Regions from separate parts of the Alicycliphilus sp. T452 genome, predicted to be linked through region 1. Evidence: predicted binding sites of a transcription regulator. Region 1 holds the regulator's gene; each other region holds the start of a gene.
What was found. Region 1 encodes FNR, which switches genes on or off when oxygen is low (the NO sensors DNR and NnrR bind a similar motif). Its sites were predicted from a motif close to TTGATNNNNATCAA; they were not measured.
Positions count from the first base shown of each region.

Region 2: the regulator FNR is predicted to act here: its motif matches at 1,813-1,826, upstream of ACX12L_RS08520 (universal stress protein).
Region 3: the regulator FNR is predicted to act here: its motif matches at 2,255-2,268, upstream of cyoA (ubiquinol oxidase subunit II).

Region 1 is NZ_JBTNEH010000029.1:18,654-22,662, forward strand. It holds gene hemN (oxygen-independent coproporphyrinogen III oxidase) at 1-874, opposite strand, end outside; gene fnr (fumarate/nitrate reduction transcriptional regulator Fnr) at 1,046-1,789, shown strand; gene ACX12L_RS19840 (hypothetical protein) at 1,810-2,097, opposite strand; gene ACX12L_RS19845 (FixH family protein) at 2,184-2,444, opposite strand; gene ccoG (cytochrome c oxidase accessory protein CcoG) at 2,521-3,963, opposite strand.
Region 2 is NZ_JBTNEH010000007.1:128,336-132,344, forward strand. It holds gene ACX12L_RS08510 (LysR family transcriptional regulator) at 1-905, shown strand, start outside; gene ACX12L_RS08515 (metallophosphoesterase) at 932-1,777, shown strand; gene ACX12L_RS08520 (universal stress protein) at 1,881-2,303, shown strand; gene ACX12L_RS08525 (TetR/AcrR family transcriptional regulator) at 2,251-2,907, opposite strand; gene ACX12L_RS08530 (alpha/beta fold hydrolase) at 2,990-3,772, opposite strand; gene ACX12L_RS08535 (flavin reductase family protein) at 3,857-4,009, shown strand, end outside.
Region 3 is NZ_JBTNEH010000031.1:25,899-29,907, reverse strand. It holds gene cyoB (cytochrome o ubiquinol oxidase subunit I) at 1-1,122, opposite strand, end outside; gene cyoA (ubiquinol oxidase subunit II) at 1,147-2,133, opposite strand; gene ACX12L_RS20365 (MFS transporter) at 2,443-3,774, shown strand; gene tolA (cell envelope integrity protein TolA) at 3,883-4,009, opposite strand, start outside.

The sequences.
Region 1 (4,009 bases):
GATCCATGCCCACGTACACGTAGCCCGCATTCATGAACGCGTCGATGGAGCGCGCCAGCATCGATACCTTGGCCGAGGCCATGGGCAGCTCTGCCGAAATGATGCGCCGTTGCGATTTGAAACGCTCAGGCAGATGTGCGTAGGCATAAAGCGCGATGCGGTCGGGCCGCAGTTGCGCCACCTGTGCCAGGGTTCGATCGAAAGACTCCGGCGTCTGGCGCGGCAGGCCATAGATCAGGTCCACGTTCACCGACTCGAAGCCCAGCTTGCGTGCGCTCTCGACCAGTGCAAACACCTTCTCGGCAGGCTGTATACGATGCACCGCCTTCTGCACTTCGGGGTCAAAATCCTGCACCCCGAAGCTGAGCCGGTTGAAGCCCAGCTCCGCCAGCAGGGCGAGCCGCTTCTCATCCACGGTGCGAGGATCCACTTCGATCGAATACTCGCCCCCTGGCACCAGCACGAAACTGCGCCTGAGCATGCCCATGAGCTCGCGCAAGCCATCATCGGACAGGAAGGTGGGCGTGCCGCCGCCGAAATGCAGCTGGCTCACCTGCTGCCCCACGCCGCAGTGCGCGGTGTGCAGGTCGATCTCGCGGCTCAGGTAGCGCAAATAGACCTCGGCCCGCTCCGGATGCCTGGTAATGATCTTGTTGCAGGCGCAGTAGTAGCACAAAGATTCGCAAAACGGAATATGCACGTAAAGAGACAAGGGCATCGCCTTGGCCGCTGACCCTACATGACGCTGCTGCAAGGCCAGGATGTATTCTTTCTCACCAAATGCCTCCACGAAACGGTCTGCTGTTGGGTAGGAGGTATAGCGCGGCCCAGGCACGTCAAAGCGACGCAAGAGCTCGGTTGTAACGACTGTCATGACGGGATTCCTTGCATTTGCGGCGTACTGTGCCGTAGAGTCCCCAGGGCGTTCTTGATACCGATCAAGCACCCATGCGGTCCGGATGGGGACAATTTGACTTTGGATCAAAGTCTTTGAACGATCCGTGACATTCCATGCCTCGACGGCGTTCAGATGTAAGCTCGCGACATGAATAGGGTTTCCATACACTCCAACCTGCAATCCATCAAAGTTGCCTGTTCCAACTGCAACTTGCGCGAGTTGTGCATGCCCGTGGGGCTGGATGAGCAGCAGCTCAAGCGCATTGATGATGTCGTCGCCGTGCGCCGCAAGGTCAAGCGCGGCGGCACACTGTTCCGCAACGGCGAACCATTTACCTCCCTGTTCGCCATTCGCACGGGTTTCTTCAAGACCTGCGTGGCGACAGAGGATGGACGCGATCAAGTGACAGGCTTCCAGATGGCCGGAGAAATCATCGGTCTGGATGGCATCGTGAACGACCGGCACACCTGCGATGCCGTGGCCCTGGAAGACGCCGAGGTTTGCGTCATGCCATTCGACCGCATCGAGGAGCTCTCGCGCGAGGTCACCGCACTGCAAAACCATGTGCACAAGATCATGAGCCGCGAGATCGTCCGCGAACACGGCGTCATGCTGCTATTGGGAAGCATGCGGGCCGAGGAGCGTCTTGCCGCCTTCCTGCTGAATTTGGTGCAGCGCCTGCATGCACGGGGATTTTCCCAATCGGAACTGGTATTGCGCATGACACGCGAGGAAATTGGCAGTTACCTGGGCCTCAAGCTCGAAACCGTGAGCCGCACCTTCTCCAAGTTCGTCGAAGAAGGTATCGTGGAAGTCAGGCAACGCCACGTACGCATCGTGGACACCGACGCTCTGAAGCGCATCGTCAACAGCCAGCAATCCTGCCTCTAATTGCCCCAAAAGCCCATGAGTCAGGGCATGTATTTGGCGCAGTCGAGCGGCCTGTCACCCTCGGGTACAGGGCAGCGGTTGAGTTCAAAGGGGGAGAAGGACAACATCGTGGTAAGCACGCTCGAAGCCATGATGACGATCCAGAAAACGAAGAACGCCACGGTGTAGACGCCTTGCCTCGAAAGATTGACGGGCTGATCAAACCACTGCAATGCCTCGGGATCCACAAAGGCAAACACGACCATTTCCATAACCCCCGCCATGAGAAAGGCGGGCCAGGCTACCCACATCAACCGCTGCTTCCACATCTCTTGCCTCCTTGTCATGGGTCAAAGCCTAGCACCATGTTCTGCGCAAGCAAAGTGCAATCGCCCCCCTGATTCCCCTTAGAACCTCAGCGCGGCTGGTCCTGCATTGGCGTGGCTGCATGGTTGCGCCCCTTCATCGCGGGCGTCATGCCAGGGTCCGTATTCTTCAGCGTCTTGTTGATATCCAGGCCACGCTGGTAGTAGTCTTCTGCCAGCACGGGATCCGGCTGAGAAAGCGCAAGCCAGAGGGTGACAAAACCGGCAATGACCACGATCACCGGACCCGCGATCACCAGCCATACATGACCGTACTTCCACCACGGCTGCGACTCGGGGGCTGCGTTCATTGATCCATCTTTCGACATCGTTACGATCTCCGTGCCCTTTCGGGGCCATGCAAAAACTCGGTGCGGATCCGTGGCCTCAGCGCGGGACAAGGAATACAGATTTCTCTGCCACCTGCCCCTTGTCGCCTTGCGACTGGATATCAAAATACACCGTGTGCGAGCCCGGTGGCGCCGACCCATAGGGGATCTGCAGGCGCACGGCAACCCATCGCGACTCCGCAGGGCCGATATCGACTTCCGACTCGGAAGCCACCTCCAGCCCTTGCAGCCCGCGCGCGCTGATGACATAACGCTGGGCCCCTTCGGTGGCATTCATGATCTGCAACCGGTAAATATTCTCCAGCTTGCCCCCTGCCACGATGCGCGAGAGCGCCGCACGGTCGCGCACCACGTCCACCTTGAGAGGCGTGCGCACCACCAGGCTGGCCAGCATCCCGACGCAGAGCACAACCAGTACGCTGGTGTAAAACAGCACGCGCGGACGCAGCACGCGCTTGATCATCTGCGACTGGGTCCAATGGTTCTTCACACCGTTCTGCGTGGAGAAGCGAATCAGCCCCCGCGGATATTTCATCTTGTCCATCACGGTATCGCATGCATCCACGCACAGGCCACAGCCAATGCATTCGTATTGCAGGCCATTGCGAATGTCGATGCCCGTAGGACAGACCTGCACGCACAATGTGCAGTCGATACAGTCCCCCAACCCCTTGGCCTTGTAGTCAACGCTCTTGGTGCGCGGTCCGCGAGGCTCGCCCCGCTCCGGATCGTAGGTGACGATCAGCGTGTCCTTGTCGAACATCGCGCTTTGGAAACGTGCGTAGGGGCACATGTACTTGCAGACCTGTTCACGCAGATAGCCCGCATTGCCATAGGTCGCCAAGCCATAGAAAAGCACCCAGAAGATCTGCCAGGAGCCATGCAGCATCAGCAGTTCGCCGCCGAGTTCCCGGATCGGGACGAAATAACCGACGAACGTAAAGCCGGTCCAGAAGGCCACAGCGACCCAGATCACCTGCTTGAGCGATTTCTTCCAGATCTTCTCGAAGGTCCACGACCCATTGTCCAGACGCATGCGAGCACTGCGATCACCCTCGATCTTGTGCTCGATCCACATGAATATCTCGGTATAAACCGTCTGCGGACAGGCAAAGCCACACCACAGCCGCCCCGCGACCGCCGTAAACAGGAACAACGACAGCGCCGAAATGATGAGCAGGCCTGTCAGATAGATGAAGTCCTGCGGATACAGCACCAGGCCGAAGATGTAGAAGCGCCGTGCTCCGAGGTCAAACAGCACCATCTGGCGCTCCCCCCATTCCAGCCACGGCAAGCCATAAAAGACCAGCTGCGTCAGAAACACCATCGCCCAGCGCCAGCGCGCGAACACACCGCTGATGGATCGGGGGTAGATCTTCTTTTGGGCCTCGTAAAGCGACACCATCTCGGGCTGCTGGCTCTCCGCTGCAACAGGAGTAATGGGTATCACCTTGCGGGGCCGGTCTTCAGCAGGCTTCATGATGGGATCTCTTGGGGGAAGTACAACTTCCAGAAACAAAACGGCC
Region 2 (4,009 bases), on a different contig from region 1:
AGCGCAACCTCACGCGCGCGGCCGAGAAGCTGGCCATCACCCAGCCGGCGGTGAGCAATGCGCTGCGCCGCCTGCGCGAGGCCGTGGGGGACGAGCTGCTCGTGCGCAGCGGCCATGGCGTGGAGCCCACACCGCGGGCCCTGGCGCTGTGGCCCGCAGTGCGCCAGGCCCTGGGGCAGCTGCAGGAATCGCTGGCCCCCGGCGGCTTCGAGCCGGCATCGGCCCAGGCCACGTTCGTGCTGGCCATGGCCGACGCCACCGGCGCCACCCTGATCCCGCCGCTCATCGAGATCACGGAGCACGAGGCGCCCGGCATCTCGCTGCGCGTCATACCCCTGACCACGCGCGACCCGCGCCGCCTGCTCGACGACGGGACCATCGACATGGCCGTGGGCTATTTCCCGGCCGCGCTGGCCGACCTCACGGCCCGCGCCCAGGCCGACAACCTGGTGGCCCACGAAAGCGTGCGCCTGTACGCCAGCCAGTACGTGTGCGTGATGCGCGCGGGCCATCCGCTGGCGGATGCGCCGCTCTCGCTGGACCAGTACTGCGCGGCGCACCACCTGCTCGTGAGCTTCTCCGGCAAGCCCTATGGCTTCATCGACGAGGCGCTCGCCGCCCTGGGGCGCGAGCGGCGCATCGTGCTCACCGTGAACCAGTTCTTCACCGCCGGCCGCGTCGTGGCCACCACCGACCTGCTCACCGTGCTGCCGCTGCACTTCGTGGGCCTGGCCGACGTGGGCGGCGACCTGGTCTGGCGCCCGCTGCCCATGACGCTGCCCGCCGTGCACGTGGACGCGCTGTGGCACCGCCGGCGCCTGCACGACCCGGCCCACCGCTGGCTGCGCGAGACCATTGCGCGCGCGGCCCGCAACACGCCGACGCCCATCACGCTCCGCGACTGAATGCGATCCACACGCCACGCCAAACCATGAAGCTGCAGCTGCTGTCCGACCTGCACCTCGAAGTCCACCCCCATTTCAGCCCCAGCCCCGCGCCCGGCGCCGACGTGCTGGTACTGGCGGGCGACATAGGTTCTTACCAGCCCGGCTCGCAGCTCGCCGACGGCGACTTCGGCCTGGCGCGCTTCTCGCCGCTGCCGCAATATGCCGGCTGGCCCACGCCAGTGGTCTTCGTGCCGGGGAACCACGAGTACGACGGGCAGGACTTCGATGCCGCGCACACGCGCCTGCGCCACACCTGCGACCGCCTGGGACTGATCTGGCTGGAGCGCGAGAGCGTGGTGCTGCAGGGGGTGCGCCTGGTGGGCACCACGCTGTGGAGCGACTTCGACGCGCTGGCCGGGCATGGCGCCGGCGCCTCCCCGGGCCAGCGGCTCAAGCTGCGCGAGAAGGCCTTCCGCGCCGCCGACTTCTATCTGCGCAAGACCGGCGGCACGCGGCGCGGAGAGCCCTTCCTGGCGGCGCAGCTGCGCGAGCAGGCGCTGGCATGCCAGGCCTGGCTGCGCGAGGCCCTGGAGCAGCCATTCGATGGCACAACGGTAGCAATTACTCACTTTGCTCCCAGCCTGCGCAGTGCTGACCCGCGCTACGGCATGACGCCCGGCACCGCGGGCTTCTGCAATGCCCTGGACGACTGCCTGCCCCACGCCCGGCTGTGGCTGCATGGCCATCTGCACGCCCCGAGCGACTACCTGGCCAGCGGCACGCATGCCGACGGCAGGCCCTGGAGCTGCCGCGTGGTGGCCAACCCGCTGGGCTATGCACGCAAGGGCGAGCAGGCCGCATTCCAGCCCCACTGCGTGCTCGCCGTATGATGCGCAAGGTCTCGCGAGACCCATTGGCGCGCGGCATGACAAAGGTCAAGACAACAGGTGCAGGCGCAGATTAGTCTGACAACCCGTTTACGGAGTACTACGAATGAACATCCTGCTCGCTGTCGACGGCAGCACTTACACCAAGAAAATGCTGGCCTACCTAGCCGCGCACGACGAGATGCTTGGCAGCTCGCATACGTACACGGCCATCACGGTGCAGCCGCAGCTGCCCCCGCGCGCGCGCGCCGCACTGGGCAAGGAAACGGTGGACAGCTACTACGCCGACGAGGGCGAGAAGGTGCTCTCGCCCGTGGTCAAGTTCATGGGCCGCCATGGCGTGCAGCCCAAGACCATGATCAAGGTCGGTCCGGCCGGCGAGACCATCGCCAAGGTGGCCGAATCGGGCAAGTACGACCTCGTCGTCATGGGCACGCACGGCCACGGCTCGCTGGGCAAGCTTGTCATGGGCTCGGTCAGCACCCAGGTGCTGGCCAACTGCACCGTTCCGGTGCTGCTGGTGCGCTGACCAGGCCGCCGAGGCAGGTGGCGACGGCCCAGTCGAGGATCTGGGCGTCGCCATGGCCACGCTCGCGCAGCATGGCCAGCATGGGGTCGGTCGAGCGCGCAAGCAGTGCGCACAGGATCACCTCGGGCGGCAGCTCGCGCCGCAGCTGCGCGGCGGCCTGGGCCTCGGCGATCCAGCCCAGGATGCGCGCATGCACCTCCTCCATGGACGCCCGGTAGGCATCGCAGGTGCGCAGCGCCTGGGCCAGCGCGGAGTTGCGGCCGGGCAGCAGCGGCGTCTCGTCGCCCAGCTGCAGTTCGAGCAGCCAGCGCAGCAGGGCCTGCAGCCGCAGCAGCGCCGGCAGCCCTGCGGGCAATTCGTCCAGGAAACGCTGCAGGCGCCCCACCACATGCACCATGGCGGCCGCGCACAGGTCGTCCTTGCCCGCGAAGTGCTTGTACAGGCTGGCCTTGGCGATGCCCACGGCGCAGGCCACCTCGTCCACGGTCATGGTCTCGAAGCCCTTTTCGCCCAGCAGCCGGCTGGCGGCCTCGACGATGGCATCCTCGCGCGCGCGGTGCATCTGCGCCTTGAAGGAGGGCCTGGGCTGCGGCAGCATGTTCATGCAAGGCATGTTAGCCAGACTGGGATAACCCCAAAAACCCTGCGCCGCGACAGACCATCCTGCGCCCCGGGCCGGGACGGCTTCAATGAAGAACCTGGGGAGACGCGGCCAGGAACTCCAGCAGCGCGCCCTCGAAACCCTCGGGGTCCTCCAGCTGCGGCCAATGGCCCACGCCGGGCAGCAGCACGGCGCGCGCGTCGGGCAGCACATGGGCCAGGGCCAGCAGCGCCTCGGGCGGGGTGCAGCGGTCCTGCTCGCCGCCGATGAGCAGCGTGGGCACATGCAGCCGCGCCAGGTCCGGCGCGCGGCGCGCGAAGACGGTGAGCGCCTGCAGCGCGCGGCGGTAGGTGGCGGCATGCACGCGTCCCATGGCGTGGCGCGCCAGTTGCAGCCCCTCGGGCAGGGCATCGGCGCCGGCGTCGCGCGCCACCAGGCGTTCGGCCAGCCGGGCCATGTCCATCCCCTGCTCCAGCGCCGCAAGGCGCGGCGCCACCCAGGCGGCGGTGGCCGCCGCATCGAGCGCCGGACCGCCCGCGCACAGCACCAGCCGCCGCACCCGCATGGGCGCGCGCAGCGCCAGTTCCAGCGCCAGCATGGCCCCGAAGCCGTGGCCGACCAGCGTGGCCTCGCCGCACCGCAGCGCGTCCAGCAGCAGCAGGCAGCGCTGGGCCAGCCCCTTGAAGCCGTAGGGCTCCACCGACGCGCTGCGGCCGTAGCCCGGCATGTCCCAGGCGACGGCACGGTAGCCGGCGGCGGCCAGGGTTTCGAGCTGGGGCGCGAAGCTCAGGTGATCGCCGTCGGCGTCGTGCAGCAGCAGCACGGCGGGGCCGCTGCCCAGGAGGGAGAAGGTGGGTAGCAAAGACATGGTTGGCACGCCGGCCTGCAGGCTTGTGTCCGCGGACCGATAATAGCCCTCCGCCGTCTGCTGCACGCGCTATGTCTTTGTTTCGTGAACAGTTCCCTGCCCCACCCTGCCGCCGCCCTGCCCCCCTGCTTTTCGCCGCGTGAATTCCGCGACGCGCTGGGCATGTTCGCCACGGGCGTGACCATCGTGACCGCCCTCGGCGAGGACGGCGAGCCGATCGGCATGACGGCCAATTCG
Region 3 (4,009 bases), on a different contig from region 1:
GTTGAAGATCTTGGCGCCCGTCGGGATCGAGATGATCATCGTCGTGATGCCGAAGAAGGTGTTCACCGTGGCGCCCGAGCCCATGGTGAAGAAGTGGTGCAGCCACACCAGGTACGACAGCACCGTGATGCACACCGTGGCGTAGACCATGGAGGTGTAGCCGAACAGGCGCTTCCGGCTGAACGTGGCCACCACCTCGGAGAACACGCCGAACGCGGGCAGCACGAGGATGTAGACCTCGGGGTGGCCCCAGATCCAGATCAGGTTCACGTACAGCATGGAGTTGCCGCCCAGGTCGTTCGTGAAGAAGTTGGTGCCGGCGTAGCGGTCCAGCGACATCAGCACCAGCGCGGCCGTCAGGATGGGGAAGGTGGCCACGATGAGCGCATTGGTGCACAGGGCGGTCCAGCTGAACACGGGCATCTTCATGAGCTGCATGCCCGGCGCGCGCATCTTGATGATGGTCACGATCAGGTTGATGCCCGACAGCGTGGTGCCCACGCCCGCCACCTGCAGCCCCCAGATGTAGTAGTCCAGCCCCACGCCCGGGTCCTGCGCGCCCAGGTTGGACAGGGCCAGCCAGCCCGAGGTGGAGAACTCGCCCAGGAACAGCGACAGCATGACCAGCACGGCGCCGCCGGTGGTCATCCAGAAGCTGAAGTTGTTCAGGAACGGGAAGGACACGTCGCGCGCGCCGATCTGCAGCGGCACGAGGTAGTTCATCAGGCCCGTGACGAAGGGCATGGCCACGAAGAAGATCATGATCACGCCGTGGGCCGTGAAGATCTGGTCGTAGTGGTGCGGCGGCAGGTAGCCCATGTTCTCGCCGAAGGCCATGGACTGCTGCAGGCGCATCATCGCCGCGTCGGCGAAACCACGCAGGAACATGACCAGGCCCAGCACCATGTACATGATGCCGATCCTCTTGTGGTCGATGCTGCAGAACCAGTCGCGCCACAGCGGGCCCCACAGGCGGAACTTGAAGAGGGCGGCGGCCACGGCGAGGCCGCCCAGCACCACGGCGATGAAGGTCCAGAGCACGATGGGCTCGTGCGCCATGGGGATCGAGTCCCAGGTGATGCGGCCCAGCAGCCAGTGGGCCGGGGTAGTGTGTTCAGGCATATCGGATCTCTTGGCTCGTCAGATTCACTGGTGGTGGTGGCCGGCCGCCTCGTGATGGGCGGGGCCGGCGGCCTTGGGGGCGGGCGCGCCGCGGCGCGCGTCCATGGCCATGGTCTCGTGCATGCACGGCTGGCCGTCTTCCACGCAGCGGTTCAGCACCCGGTGGTACAGGCCCGGCTCCACGCTGGAGAAGCGCTGCACGGGATCGCGCTCGCTGGGCTTGGCCAGTTGCAGGTAGGCGGCCTTGTCCAGCGGCTTGCCCCCGGCCTTGGCCTTGTCCACCCACTGGGCGAACTCGGCGTCCGACAGGCCGTGGAACTTGAACGTCATGCCCGAGAAGCCCTTGCCGCTGTAGTGCGAGGCCAGGCCCGGGAACACGCCGGGCTTGTTGATCACGGCGTTCAGCTCGGTCTGCATGCCGGGCATGGCGTAGATCATGCCGGCCAGGTCGGGCACGTAGAACGCATTCATGGTCGAGGTGGCGGTGAGCTTGAACGTGATCGGCCGGTCCACCGGCGCGGCCAGCTCGTTCACCGTGGCGATGCCCTGCTCGGGATAGAAGAAGAGCCACTTCCAGTCCATGGCCACCACCTGCACCTCCAGGGGCCGGGTGTCCGCGGCCAGGGCGCGCTGGGCGTCGATGCGGTCCAGCGGCCGGTAGGGGTCGAGCTTGTGGGTGGCGATCCAGGTCAGGGCGCCCAGCGCGATGATGATCATCAGCGGAACGGTCCAGATCACCAGCTCCAGAACCGTGGAGTGGTGCCAGTCGGGGTCGTAGTCGGCGCCGGCGTTGCCCTGGCGGTATTTCCAGGCGAACAGCAGCGTCAGCAGGATCACCGGCACGATGATGCTGAGCATCAGCAGGGTGGCGGTGATGACCAGGTTGCCCTGCTGGGCGGCAATGTCGCCCGCCGGGTTGAGCACGACGGTCTTGCTGCAGCCGGCCAGGCCGGCAGCGGCGACGGCCGCGGCGAGCCGGGCCGGCCCGCGGAGTTTCTTCATGTGGAGCATGCGAGGAACGTGACGAATGCGCCCACCACCGAGCCCGGCGAGATGCACGCCGTAGGGGTAAACGCGAATTACAGAACGGGTGCAAATGTAATGCGGCTAGCGCTTTTTGCAGTGAGACATTTTGTCCAGGGTCAAACAATGGGCTTCAATGGCGCGCCAGGCATGGTTTTTGGGCGTGTCGGGCGCTGCGCGATACCCGATCTGAATTAGGGGTTTTCCCGGCTATGGCCCTGGTGAAAGCGCACTTGTTGACCAATGGACTTGCGTGTAGAACGGTGTCGTGTCTAACAAAAAGGAGCTGGGGAGAATATGACTAGCGCTTCCATCGCATACCCCGTTTACGGCCACGAGGATGCGGCCTCCCTGTCGCGCGCCCATACGGACGAGGACGTCACCCCCGGCGAGATCGCCGTGGGCGTGGTCATCGGGCGCGCCTCGGAGTATTTCGACTTCTTCGTCTTCGGCATCGCCTGCGTGCTGGTCTTTCCGTCGCTGCTGTTCCCCTTCCTGTCGCGCCTGGACGGCACCCTGGCCGCCTTCGCCATCTTTGCCGTGGCCTTCGTCGCGCGGCCGTTCGGCACCGCCATCTCCATGGCCGTGCAGCGGCGCTGGGGGCGGGGCACCAAGCTCACGCTGGCGCTGTTCGTGCTGGGCGTATGCACCGTGGGCATGGCCTTCCTGCCCGGCTACCGGACGGCGGGCGCGGCGGCCATCGCGGCCCTGGTCGCGCTGCGCTTCGGCCAGGGCCTGGCCCTGGGCGGTTCCTGGGACGGGCTGCCGTCGCTGCTGGCCATGGCGGCGCCGCCCGAGCGCCGCGGCTGGTACGCCATGCTGGGCCAGCTGGGCGCGCCGCTGGGCTTCGTGCTGGCGGCCAGCCTGTTCGCCTACCTGTACGGCAGCCTGTCGCTGGCCGAGTTCCTGGACTGGGGCTGGCGCTATCCGTTCTGCGTGGCCTTCGCCATCAACGTGGTGGCGCTGTTCGCGCGCCTGCGGCTGGTGGTGGGGCAGTCCTATGCCGAGCTGCTGGAGGAAAAGGAGCTGGAGCCCGTGGGCGTGGCGCGCCTGATGCGCGACGAAGGCGGCAACGTGGTGCTGGGCGCCTTCGCCGCGCTGGCCAGCTTCGCGCTGTTCCACGTGGTGACGGTGTTCCCGCTGTCGTGGATGTCGCTGTACTCGGGCCGCTCCATGGCCGAGGTGCTGTGCGTGCAGGTCGTGGGGGCCCTGCTGGCGGTGGCGGCCGTCGCGCTCTCGGGCCGGCTGGCCGACCGCGTGGGGCGGCGCAGCCTGCTGGGCGCCATGGCGGTGCTCATCGGCCTGTTCAGCCTGGCCACGCCCTGGCTGCTGGGCGGGGGCGAGCTCGGCGGCAATGTGTTCCTGCTGGCGGGCTTCGTGCTGCTGGGGCTGTCCTATGGCCAGGCCTCGGGCACCGTCACGGCCAACTTCTCCGCCCGCTACCGCTACACGGGCGCGGCGCTGTCGGCCGACCTGGCCTGGCTCATCGGCGCGGCCTTCGCGCCGCTGGTGGCGCTGGGGCTGTCGGCCCGCTTCGGCCTGGGGGCCGTGACGCTGTACCTGCTGTCGGGCGTGGCATGCACCCTGGCGGCGCTGCGCATCAACCGCATGATCGAGCAGCGCTCCTGACGGTTCTTCAAAAAACATAGCTGCCAGCGCTTGTCCCTCCTTCATTTCAGGCACGAAGTGGCCTGAAATACAGGTAGGGCAAGCGCTGGCAGCTCTTTTTTTGCTAGCTCAGTCCTTCGGGCGGAACCCGATCACCAGCGAAGAGGGCACGCGCCCGTCCACGTCGCGCGGCAGGGTCTCGGTGCGCTGCAGCGCGCGGACCACGGCGTCGTCCCAGGCCTTGTTGCCGCTGGAG